Regions from separate parts of the Anaerotruncus rubiinfantis genome, predicted to be linked through region 1. Evidence: predicted binding sites of a transcription regulator. Region 1 holds the regulator's gene; each other region holds the start of a gene.
What was found. The regulator Rex, encoded in region 1, represses fermentation and respiration genes when NADH is low (regulators of the CRP and FNR family bind a similar motif). The targets are predictions, from matches to a motif close to ATTGTTAANNNNTTAACAAT.
Positions count from the first base shown of each region.

Region 1 (4,158 bases):
CAATATCCAAATAATAGTTTATTTTATCGCGTCTTGCCATCTATCTTCACTTCCTTTATAATGATGAAAGGTATGGAGCTGGTCATTGATTTTATTCTACTATACCGCGGCGGCCTGTGCAAGCTCCTTTTTTATTTCCTGCAAAACCAAATCCAGTTCCTGGAGGATTTTATGGACAACCTTTCCAATATTGGCGTGATACGAGACGTATTGTCGCGCCACGGTTTTACATTCAGTAAAGCGCTCGGGCAGAATTTCCTTGTCAACCCGACCGTCTGCCCGCGCATGGCCGAGCTTGGCGGCGCGAAAGCAGGCGTCGGAGTTATTGAAATCGGAGCGGGCGTCGGTGTGCTGACCGCCGAGCTTGCCAAACGCGCGGACAAAGTCGTCTGTATCGAAATTGATGCCCGGCTGCTGCCGGTGCTCGCGGAAACGCTCGCGGGCTACCAAAACGTCGAGATCGTGAATGCGGATGTGATGCGGGTCGACCTGCACGCGCTCATCGCGGAAAAGTTTTCCGGCATGGAGGTGGTTGTCTGCGCGAATCTGCCGTACTACATCACCTCGCCGATCATTATGAGCCTGCTCGAGCAGCGCCTGCCGGTCAAATCGATCACCGTGATGGTGCAGAAGGAGGCCGCGCAGCGGCTCTGCGCCGAACCCGCCACCCGCGAGGTTGGCGCGGTCACAATCGCTGTGCGGTACTACAGCGTCCCGAAGGTGCTCTTTCAGGTGTCACGCGGGTCGTTTATGCCGTCGCCCGACGTGGACAGTACGGTCATCCGGCTGGATATCCGGGAGCGGCCGCAATACGACGTGGGGGATGAAAAGGCTTTCTTCGCGGTGGTGAAGGCGGCTTTTTCCCAACGCCGTAAAACGATCCTGAACTGTCTGGCAAGCGGGCTTTCGCTTGCGAAGCCGGACGCCGCCGCGCTGCTCGAAACGGCGGGGGTGCCGGGCACGGCACGCGCCGAGCAGCTCACGATGGAACAGTTCGCGGCGCTTTCCCGCGCCGCAAAGGAGATGAAACGATGAAACTGACAAAACGCAGGATCCTGTCCATTGTGATCGCGGCTGTTACCCTCATCGCGACCGGGGCGTATTACACAATGGTTTACCACTATACGGCGAAACCGGAATCGCTGACCGAGGCGCTCACGGAATATACCGGCATGCCGGTGGAGATAGCCGGGACCGAGGAGGCTGGCAACCGGCTGTTCGTGCTCTTCAAGGACCCGGGCGGCGGCCCGATGATGGGCTACGCGCTTTTCGACCGGGGGATGAACACCCTTTACCGGCCGGTCAGCGCCGGCTACGGCAATTCGATCGGCGTGGAGGTCTATCCCTTCACCGCTTCGGGCAAACGGAAGGTCGCGGTCTGCGGCGTGAACGCCGACCCGCGCGCGGTGGCCTACGAGGTCATTACGGTGGACGAGGAACCGCCGCAGGTGGTGTTTTCCGGAGAGATTGCCGAACGGGATTTCGTCGATATTTATGAGCACCCGAAAACGGAGGGACTCTGGCGCGGCCTACGGCTTCTTGACGCGGATGGGAACGACCTCGCTCCCGAACTGTACGCGTCAGGGATGGCGGACGGGCCGGGCACCGGGATTGGGACAGCCGAGCTTTTCATGACAGATATTTTTTGCATCCTCATCCTGTTGGTTGGATTCGTTGTGGCAAAATATTTCTGGGACGAAAAACAATTGCCGGAGGACAAAAAGGAATAGAGAAACGGCCCCGCTTCTCAGAAGCGGGGCCGTTTTGGTTTGAAATCAGGATTTCTCGTCAGCATAAAACTGGTTCATCCGGTAGCAAAGGGTCATAAGGCTGTCCCCAAGATGCACGTTTTCGACCACGACGTTCTCGAAATTAAGCAGCAGATCGTAGTGGGAGAAGTTCCAGAAGCAGTTGATGCCGAGGTTTTTGAGCCGCTCGGCCGTTTCATAAGCCACCTCGCGCGGGATGCAGAGGATCGCGGCGCGGGGATGATTTTCCCGGCAGAAGTCTTCGAGTTCGGTGGTGTCCCGCACGGTATGTTCCCGGATCTTCTGCCCGATGACCGTGGGGGAGTTGTCGAAAATCCCCACGAGCTTAAAACCGCTGGTGTCGAAGTTCATATGCTTTGCAAGCGTGCGGCCGAGATTTCCCGCGCCGATCAGGATGATGTCGGCCTGTTTATTGAGGCCGAGGATGTTCCCGATTTCCTTATAAAGCGCGGCGACGTTGTAACCGTAACCCTGCTGGCCGAATCCGCCGAAGCAGTTGAGATCCTGTCGGATCTGGGAGGCGGTGAGCTGCATGAGCTGTGCAAGCTCCCGCGAAGAGATACGGGTGACATCCTTTTTCAGAAGGTCGCCCAAAAAGCGATAGTAGCGCGGCAGACGCCGGATAACCGACAGTGAAACGCCCTCATGCTTTGGCATAGACACAAACACCCTTCCTGTGTAGATTTCCTTGTGTGCCGGGCGGATCAGAGGCTCGCTACGGTATCCATGACATAATTGCCGAATTCCTCGCAGGTGCAGCCGGTGTCGCGGCCGGTGATGGTGAGCTTTTTCTCCTCGTACATGCAGACGTCCAGCGCACGGTCGAGCTTATCCGCCTGCGCCTGGAAGCCGATGTGGCTCAGCAGCAGCACCGCTGCGCGCAGCATCGAGCAGGGATCGGCATATTTGCCGCGGCCTTCCTTGATCATACGCGGCGCGGAGCCGTGGATCGCCTCAAACATCGCGTAGCGTTTGCCGATGTTGGCGCTGCCCGCGGTACCGACGCCGCCCTGGAACTCGGCGGCTTCATCGGTGATGATGTCGCCGTAGAGGTTCGGAAGTACAAATACCTTGAAATCACGGCGGCGCTTCTGGTCAATCAGTTTTGCGGTCATGATGTCAATATACCAGTCGTCGGTGGAGATGTCCGGATACTCCTTGGCGATGTTCTGGCAGAGTTTGAGGAACTTGCCGTCGGTCGTCTTGACGATGTTGGCCTTGGTGACGATTGAAACGCGGTCTTTGTGGTTTTTCTTGGCATAGTCGAAAGCGAGCCGCGCGATGCGTTCGGTGCCTTCGGTGGTGGTGACGACAAAGTCGAACGCGACCTCGTCGTCGACATTCACGCCGCAGGAGCCGAGCGTGTATGCGCCTTCGGTATTCTCACGGAAGAAGGTCCAGTCGATGCCTTCGCTCGGGACTTTGACCGGGCGGACGTTCGCGAACAGGTCAAGCTCCTTGCGCATCGCAACGTTGGCCGATTCGATATTTGGCCAGGGATCGCCCGCTCGCGGGGTGGTGGTGGGGCCTTTGAGGATGACGTGGCATTTTTTGAGTTCCGCGAGCACGTCGTCCGGGATAGCTTTGCCGACGGCGGCGCGGTTTTCGATGGTGAGGCCGTCGATCTGCTTAAATTCCACACGGCCGGCGGCCACTTCATCCGCCAGCAGGTGCTTTAATACGCGGGCGGCTTCATTGGTGATAATGGGGCCGATGCCGTCGCCGCCGCAGACACCGATGACGATCTTATCGAGATGTTCGTAATCCACGAAGTCCTTAGTTGCTTTAATGCGCTCATTGCGCGCAAGCTGGGCCTCTACCAGCGCGGCAAAATGTTCGACAGCCGCTTGTACTTTCTGATCCAATGCAAGTCCTCCTATGATTCATTTCATGATACAGTTACATCACAGTAATAATTATACATTATTTTATATCATTGCGCAGGTCTTGTCAATCTGAAAGCCAGCTGCCCAAAGATGCAGTTTGGAGAAAAAACGGAAGGTTCAGGGCGGCAGGAAACCAGAGTCGGTACAAAAACGGGCGAGCTCCCGCAGGGTTTTGCGCGCGGCGGCCAGCCTGCGGCTGACCGTGGAGCGGCTGACGCCGAGAATTTTGGCGGCCTCAGGCATCTTGATCCCCTCCAGGTAATAGAGCCGGACGGCTTCCCGCTGGCCTGGCGGCAGAAAGCGGATGGCGTTGGCGGCAAACCGCCGGTAGCGTTCACGCGCGGGCGTGTTGTCACCGTTGCCGCCGTAGGTTTCGGACGCGACCTTGTCCGGGTCGGACAGGTGCGCGTTCCAGGCCCGCTGGGGGAAAAGCGGTTTATCCTGCCGGTATTTACTATGCGTAGTAGTCCTTGAGATAGGCCGTCACCACCTTTAAATCACTC
Region 1 covers NZ_FKLA01000008.1:229,803-233,960, forward strand. Annotated here, with positions in the region: gene BN4275_RS03420 (deoxycytidylate deaminase) at 1-40, opposite strand, end outside; gene rsmA (16S rRNA (adenine(1518)-N(6)/adenine(1519)-N(6))-dimethyltransferase RsmA) at 172-1,035, shown strand; gene BN4275_RS03430 (hypothetical protein) at 1,032-1,730, shown strand; gene BN4275_RS03435 (redox-sensing transcriptional repressor Rex) at 1,776-2,426, opposite strand; gene BN4275_RS03440 (isocitrate/isopropylmalate family dehydrogenase) at 2,474-3,634, opposite strand; gene BN4275_RS17785 (RNA polymerase sigma factor) at 3,773-4,132, opposite strand; gene BN4275_RS03450 (hypothetical protein) at 4,110-4,158, opposite strand, start outside.

Region 2 (4,158 bases), on a different contig from region 1:
TTTTATCCGGTATAATAATTATGAAGTTTTGCTACATTTGAAGTTTCATTTCATCACTCAGCCGCTAAATGGCTTCTGAAAGGACCTTTGCTATGTCAGAAAAAAATGAATCATCCGCCCTTCTGATGAAAGTGCGCGCCCTGCGCAGCTCCCTGAGCAAAACAGAGGAACAGGTGGCCAACTATATCCTTGAACATCCCGAGGAGGTGATCTACCTTTCGGTAGCCGGCCTTGCCGAGCGCAGCAACGCGAGCGACGCAACGGTGATTCGCACCTGCCGCAAACTTGGGATGAGCGGCTATCAGGAGCTCAAGCTCACCCTTGCCCAAGCGATCGTCACACCGCTGCAGAATATCCACGAGGAAATTTCCGAGGGAGATCCCCCTGACACCATTATGGATAAGGTTTTTCAGTCCACCATCCACACCATCCGGTACACCCACGATGTGCTGCGCGGAAAGGATCTCGACGCGGCGGCCGACCGGATCATCGCCTCCAACCGGGTGGCCATTTTCGGATTGGGCAACTCCCACTCGATCGCGCTCGACTTACAGCATAAGCTGCTGCGCGTCGCAGTTGACGCGACCGCCTACACCGACACCCACATCCAGAGCATCGTGGCCACCAACCTCAAAAAGGGCGACACCGTCTTTGCAATCAGCCATTCTGGGAGCTCAAAAGATATTGTCGACGCCTCGGCGCTCGCCAAAAGCAAAGGGGCTTCGATCATCTCGCTGACCAATATTGGGCGGTCTCCGCTTTACGACATCGCTGATATCCGGCTCTGCACCGCATCGAACGAAACCCGCTACCGGATTTTTGCGCTTTCTTCGCGTATTGCGCAGATGGCAATTATCGATACCCTGCATACGATGATCGCGCTGAAAAAGAAGGATTCCTCGGTCACCAACTTCCGTGCGATTGAGCGCGCGCTCGAACAGAAGAAATACTGAAAAAACAGGACAGACAGCCATGAATCTGGCTGTCTGTCCTGTTTTGGCGCGGATATATTACTGGCCAGCCGATCTCGGCGGGCCGGAATTGCGATTTCGAAAATCTTCTGTTTGAAAAGCTTACATCAGTTTGCGGAACAGTGCTTTCAGGTCTTCCACATTGGTATCCTTCGGATTCCCCGGGCAGCAGGCATCGGCAAACGCGGATTCCGCAAGGAACTGCAGATCCTCTTCCTTGAGCGCTTCCAGCTTGGCCGGAATCCCAACGTCAGCGGAAAGTTTCTTGACAGCATCCACAGCGGCCTTCCGGTATTCGGACTGAGACATCCCGTCCACGCCTTCCACACCCATTACGCGCGCAATTTCACGATATTTTTCGCCAGTGCACTCGGCATTGTACTCCATGACGATCGGGAGCATCATCGCGCAGGCAACACCGTGCGGGGTGTCATAAACCGCGCCGAGGGTGTGCGCCATCGAATGCGCAATGCCAAGGCCAACATTCGAGAAGCCCATACCGGCAATATACTGGCCAAGCGCCATTCCGTCACGGCCTTCCTTTGTGTTTGCGACCGCGCCGCGCAGCGATTTTGCAATGATCTCGATCGCCTTGATGTGGAACATATCGGTCATTTCCCAAGCAGCCTTGGTGGTGTAGCCTTCAATCGCATGAGTCAGCGCATCCATACCGGTGGAGGCGGTCAGACCCTTCGGCATCGAAGCCATCATATCCGGATCGACAACCGCGATGATCGGCATGTCGTGCGGATCGACACAGACAAATTTACGTTTTCTCTCCACGTCGGTGATAACATAGTTGATGGTGACCTCAGCGGCGGTGCCGGCGGTGGTGGGAACGGCAATGATCGGGACACAGGGCTTTTTGGTCGGCGCGACGCCTTCCAGGCTGCGCACATCCTCAAATTCCGGGTTTGCAATGATGATACCGATCGCCTTGGCGGTATCCATCGAGGAACCGCCGCCAATGGCAACGATATAGTCCGCGCCTGACGCCTTGAACGCCTGCACACCGTTCTGGACATTCTGGATGGTCGGATTGGCTTTAATATCCGAATACACCTCGTAAGCGAGGCCTTCCTTGTCCAGAATATCGGTCACCTTGGAGGCCACCTTAAATTTGATCAGATCGGGGTCGGAACACACGAATGCTTTTTTGAAGCCGTGCGCCTTGGCTTCATTGGCGATTTCCTGAATCGCGCCGGAGCCGTGATAGGAAGTCTGATTGAGCATAATTCTGTTCGCCATAAATAATCTTCTCCTTTTTCTGAAATACTGGCTGCGGTCAAGTTTGACAATTTATTATCATTATTGTAAACCAGAATCCGGAGAAAAGTAAAGTTACAATCTGTCAAAGATGTAACATCCCACAAAAATTTTTTTAATCCGCACGAAAAACAAGGTATTATGTATGCGATTTAGGCAAAAGGCCCAAATGGATAAACAGGTCGGCCAGCTTTGCCGGCATCGCATCCACGAGACTTTTTGCCATCTTTTCCGGCGGCTCTGGCATCCCGCCAAGCACCCATTTCACCGTCATGTAAATGGAGCCGCGGCAGTACATCTCCAGCAGAAAGCGGATCTCCTCATCCGGAAACTGTCCGGTCTTCTGTCTGATCTGCTGGGTATAAAACTCCAGGATCAGTGCAAAATCATGTTCCTTGAGGGAGTTCTGATCGTCCGAACTAAACGCCCCGGTAAAAAAGACCCTCTCCTCCCGGATGTATTCGAACTTGCGTTCGAGTCCTTCCAGCACCGTCCGGCCGCTGCCCATATGTGCAAAGGATTCGAGCAGCAGCTTATCAAAATACCAGTTGATGAGGTCGTACTTATCCAGAAAATTGCGGTAAAACGTCTGGCGGGTCACCCCACAGGCATCCACAATCTGCTGGACGGTGATACGGTCCACCGGCGTGTTCTTCATACAGGCTTTGATCGCCTCGGCAAGGCGGTATTTTGTGTTTTCCTGCCGGGTCTCCGGTTTCAGCATGCGCATCCTTCCTCTCAATTTGGTCACCTCCATTGTAACAGACTGCCGGAGGGTTTTACAACTCCCTTTTAACTGATACGGTTTCACTCCGTCAAATCGCAGGTGCTGCGCGCAAGTCCCCCTGCATAAGTACCGGCAGCCGCCCCGACGATGCAGAGCCCCGCTGTCAGGCTACCGCCAGCAGATTTTCTCATTCGGGCCTATCCAATTTTCCGGAACAGCTTTCAAAGTACAGAGGAGCCGCCCCCAGTTTGGAGGCGGCTCCTCTGTTTAATCAAAGTCAGAGATTTCCTGGCTATCCTACATGTATTTGGGAACGACCAGCCGCGGCAGGGCCAAGATGAAATCCGGGAAGAAGATGATGATCAGAAGCGTTATGACCACCGCGCCAAGCATAACAAACAAATCCCGGAAGGTCTTTTGCGGTTCGATCTTTGCAATTTGGCAGGCCAGCAACAGGCACAACCCGTACGGTGGCGTCACGAGGCCAAAGGACAGAACCAAGCAAATGATCATGCCCAGATGCACCGGATGCAGCCCAAGGGCCAAGCCGGCCGGAACGACAATCGGAACAAAGATGCAGATCGCCGGGGTCGCATCCATAAATGCACCAAGAACAAAAAACAGGATGATAGTGAACAGCATGAATCCTGCCTTCGACAGATTAAGATCGGTCATCAGCTGCATGACATATTCATTTGTACGGAAATAAGCCAGCAGGTAACCGAAGACACTCGCCGCTCCAATACAGAAAAGACTCGTCGCCGCCCCCTTCGCAGACTTCACAAAGATGGGGAGCAAATCCTTGGGCGTCAGGGTCTTATCAACAAAAATTGTGATGATCAGACTGTAAACAACAGCCAGCACCGCACTTTCGGTGGCAGTACAAACACCGGTGAGCACGCCGCCGATGATAATAAGCGGCATGACAAGCACCAAAGCGGCCTTCCGAAATGTGATCAGGAACTCTCGGAAGGTGCACTTCGCCTCTTTCGGATAATGGAATTTGATGGCATATCCCAGAGAAACCACCATCATCGTGAGCGCCAGCATCAGGCCTGGAACCATCCCAGCCACGAACAGCGCTTGAACGCTTGCACCGGCTGTGGCGGAATAGATAATCATAATCAGGCTGGGCGGAATGATCTGACCCAATACGGATGAGGTTGCAGTGACCGCGACCGTGAACGATTTGGT
Region 2 covers NZ_FKLA01000009.1:2,042,244-2,046,401, forward strand. Annotated here, with positions in the region: gene BN4275_RS15255 (MurR/RpiR family transcriptional regulator) at 93-953, shown strand; gene fucO (lactaldehyde reductase) at 1,074-2,219, opposite strand; gene BN4275_RS15265 (TetR/AcrR family transcriptional regulator C-terminal domain-containing protein) at 2,377-2,961, opposite strand; gene BN4275_RS15270 (TRAP transporter large permease) at 3,262-4,158, opposite strand, start outside.
Region 2: a site for Rex is predicted at 2,262-2,281, ahead of fucO (lactaldehyde reductase). Genes of this name have one in related genera too.

Region 3 (4,158 bases), on a different contig from region 1:
CGCAGACGAACGCGCCCGCGCCCTGGTTGATATGCAATTCGAAGCTGAAACCGGACCCCAGGATGTTTTCCCCGAGCAGGCCGAGTTCCTTGGCTTTTCGGATCGCGGTTTTGAGGCGGTTGACCGCCAACGGATATTCGGCGCGGACGTAGATGTAGCCTTCCTGTGCGCCGGTCGCGTAACCCGCGATCATCATGCCCTCAAGCATCTTGTGCGGGTCGCCCTCCATGATCGAACGGTCCATAAAAGCGCCCGGATCGCCTTCGTCGCCGTTGCAGACGACATATTTGACAGGCTCCTTCTGGCGGCGCACCTGTTCCCATTTGCGGCCGGTCGGGAACCCGCCGCCGCCGCGGCCGCGCAGATTCGATTCGGAGATCTGCTTGCAGATCTCCTCGCCGGTCATCGAGGAAAGCGCCTTTGCGAAAGCTTCATAGCCGCCTTTGGCGATGTATTCGAGCACGTCCTCCGCGTCGTTCTGTCCGCAGTTATGCAGCACGAGGCGGGTCTGTTTTTTATAAAACGGGATCTCATGCTGACTTGGATAGGTCCTGCCTTCCAGCTTATAAAGCAGGCGGTCGATCACCTCGTCGCCGATCACCGATTTTTCGATGATCTCTTCACAGTCGTCCGGTTTCACCTTGATGTAGAGCACGTCCAGCGGCTCGATCTTCAGCAGCGGGCCCATCTCGCAGAATCCATGGCAGCCGCTCTTTTTGAGCCCGATATTTTCGCCGTGGGGCTCGTGGCGCAGTTCGACACAGACGTCAAGCCCGCGCTCCTCACAGGCTTTTTTGATCCGGTCGTAAATGACCAGCGAACCGCCCGCGACGCAGCCGGTACCGGCACAGATGAGCACCTGTTTTTTCTGCATGCCGAGCGAACGCTGCGCAAACCCGCGCAGTTCAGAAAGCTCGGCGTATGTATTGACCTTAGGCATTTCCCGCGTCCTCCTCTTTGAGTTCTTTCAGCAGCTCCCGCGCTTTGTCCGGCGTCATGGCGGGATGAACTTTGTCGTTCACCGTCAAAACCGGCGCAAGCCCGCAGGCGCCCAGGCAGGAGACGGTTTCCACCGTAAAAACCTGGTCATCGGTGGTGTGTTTCTTATCCGAGAGGCCCAGTTCCTTGCGCAGCGCTTCCAGGATCGGAATCGACTTGCGCACATGGCAGGCGGTGCCGTCGCAGATGCGGATGACGTATTTGCCCTTTGGTTCAAGCGAAAAATTCTCGTAGAAGGTGGCGACGCTGTACACCTTCGCCACACCGATGCCCAGCCCCTTTGCAATGTACTCGAGAATATCGGGCGGCAGATAGCGGTATTCCGCCTGGATATCCTGCATGATCGCAATCAGGGCGGATTCCTTTTTTCCATGCGCCTGAAGAATTTCTTCAGCCTTGTCAAAATTGGTTGTGTTTCCCATATGGACCATCCTTCTTTACGTTTTCGTCGCACACGCCACGGTGCATCGGCAGAGGGGAGATTGATAAAATTGTAACAATCCAAAACAAGTTAAGTATACCATAGGCAACAACTTTTGGAAAGGCATTTTAGTTGGACTAATTGTAGAATTTTTCCCTTCTTTTTTGGGCAAAAAAACTGTTTTATCGGTCAATGGCTAATTCCCCCCGTTTTTGCAGATTTTCCTGGCCCGCAGAGATTGACAATTAATTAACACTCGTCGTATACTTAAAGCAATATTGACCAAATTTTGAATTGTCAGCCGGGAGGTTTACATTGTGAAAGTTCTAATCTGTATTGGCAGCGCCTGTCATGTCAACGGCTCCTACCGCGTCCGCGAACGTTTTGCCGAGCTGGTCCGGCAAAATCATCTCGAGGACCGCGTCCAGCTCGGGTCAAGCATCTGCCTGGGACATTGCGACCAGGGCGTCAGCATCCAGGTGGACGGCCGGCTCATCACCGGCGTCACGCCCGAAAACGCCGAAAGCGTCTTTGAAAATCACATTCTGAAGGAAGCGGGCTGAACCAGATGGAAATCCTGAAGCTGAAAAAAGCCAACTGCAAAAATTGCTATAAATGCGTCCGCGGCTGTCCAGTGAAGGCCATCGAAGTGAAAAACCACCAGGCACAGGTCATCCTGCAGGATTGTATCTACTGCGGCAATTGTATCCTGGTATGTCCACAGCAGGCCAAGGTGGTGCGCAGCGATATCCAAGCGGTCGAAAGCGCGATCGCAGGCGGCAAAACCGTCGTTGCAAGCGTAGCGCCCGCTTTTATCGCAAGCTATCCGGTCGACGGATTTGACGCCTTTGCGCAGGCGCTGCGCGCGCTGGGCTTTGCCGGCGCGCGGGAGACAGCCGAAGGGGCATATCTGGTGAAGTCCCGCTATGAACAGCTTGTGCGCGAACGCCGCGGTCAGCTGCTCATTTCTTCCTGCTGCCCGACGGTTGTAAAGCTCATCCAAACGCGTTTTCCCAAGGCTTTGCGGCATCTCGCGCCGGTTCTCTCTCCGATGCAGGCGCACGCCAAACTCCTGAAAACGCAGGACCCGGATGCGGTGGTCGTATTCATCGGGCCCTGCATCTCCAAGAAGGACGAATGCGAGCAATTCCCGGACGGAGCGGATTACGCGCTCACTTTTGATGAGCTGAACGACTGGATGCAGGCGCGCGGGATCTCCTTTCCATCCCTTTCCGCAGAAAGCGCCCCGCGCCGTTCCCGTTTCTTCCCGGAAAGCGGCGGCATTCTGAAGAGCATGGAACAGGAAAACGGCTGCCACTATCTTGCGGTGGACGGCCTGCAAAACTGCATGGAGGTGCTCGAAGAGATCGGAAAGGGCCGTCTTTCCGATTGTTTTGTCGAGATGAGCGCCTGCAGCGGCAGCTGTATCGGAGGGCCCTGCGCGGGCGGGAAAAAGGAGGCGCTCGCCTCGCGTATCCGGGTGGAGGCGTTTGCCGGCGGCGGACGGACAGATGATTTCGACCTGCCTGATTCCCCGGCGCTTGAAAAGAGCATCCCCGATCTGGAGGTGATCTGTATCCCGCCGAGCGAGCAGGAGATCACCGCGATCCTCCAGAAGATGGGCAAGCACCGTCCGGAGGACGAACTCAACTGCGGCACCTGCGGATATGCTACCTGCCGGGAAAAGGCGGCCGCGGTTCATTTTGGCCGGGCAGAGATCAGCATGTGCCTGCCCTATATGAAGGAACGCGCGGAGTCGGTCTCCCTCCAGGTGATTGACGCGGTTCCAAGCGCAATTGTCACGGTCAATACCGATCTCACCATACAGGAGCTCAACCGTGCGGCCGGAGCGGTTTTCGGCCTGCTTCGTCCACAGGAGCTGATCGGCGCGCCGGTTTCCCGCATTCTCAACGAGTTCGACTTTGTCAAGGCGATCACTTCGGAAAGCGGGCGCTTTTCCCAGAAAGTCTTCCTGCCCGAATATCAAAAATATCTGGAGCAGGAGTTCCTGTACGATAAGGGCATCGGAATCTGCATCTGTATCATGAAGGATGTCACCGAAGCCGAACTGGAAAACGAAAAAATCATGGACGTCAAGCTGAGCGCCGCGCGCATTACTGATGAGATCATTGAAAAGCAGCTGCGCACCGTTCATGAAATTGCTTCCCTGCTGGGTGAAACGGCCGCCGAGACCCAAGTGGCGCTGACCGACCTCAAGGAGGCAATTCTGCTGGAGGGGCACAGAAAATGAAGGATCTCTTCATGGAGGGCGGCTATGTCAGCATCAATAAACACGACCAGCCGGTCTGTGGCGATTTTTATACCACTGTCAAAACAGAAAACGGTACGACCATCGTACTTTCGGATGGGCTTGGCAGCGGAGTCAAAGCCAATATTCTCGCAACGCTGACCGCGAAAATCCTCAGTACGATGATGGCGCGCAAGCTGCCAATCTCCCAGTGTATCCGCACCATGGCCGACACCCTCCCGGTTTGCAAGGTGCGTAAAATGGCTTATTCGACCTTTACCATCCTGCAGCTGGATGACAACCGTACCGAAGCCTATCTCGCGCAGTTTGACAACCCGCCCGCAATCCTGCTGCGCGCGGGGAAAAACTTCGATTACGAGCGCAGCCGCCGGATTATCGGCGGCAAGGAGATTTCCGAAAGCGTCCTGCGGCTGGCAGCCGGAGACTTTCTTATCCTTTTTTCGGATGGGGTAACCAACGCGGGGCTCGG
Region 3 covers NZ_FKLA01000009.1:466,190-470,347, reverse strand. Annotated here, with positions in the region: gene nuoF (NADH-quinone oxidoreductase subunit NuoF) at 1-940, opposite strand, end outside; gene BN4275_RS07675 (NADH-quinone oxidoreductase subunit NuoE family protein) at 933-1,421, opposite strand; gene BN4275_RS07670 ((2Fe-2S) ferredoxin domain-containing protein) at 1,738-1,983, shown strand; gene BN4275_RS07665 ([Fe-Fe] hydrogenase large subunit C-terminal domain-containing protein) at 1,989-3,671, shown strand; gene BN4275_RS07660 (PP2C family protein-serine/threonine phosphatase) at 3,668-4,158, shown strand, end outside.
Region 3: a site for Rex is predicted at 1,481-1,500, ahead of BN4275_RS07670 ((2Fe-2S) ferredoxin domain-containing protein). Genes of this name have one in related genera too.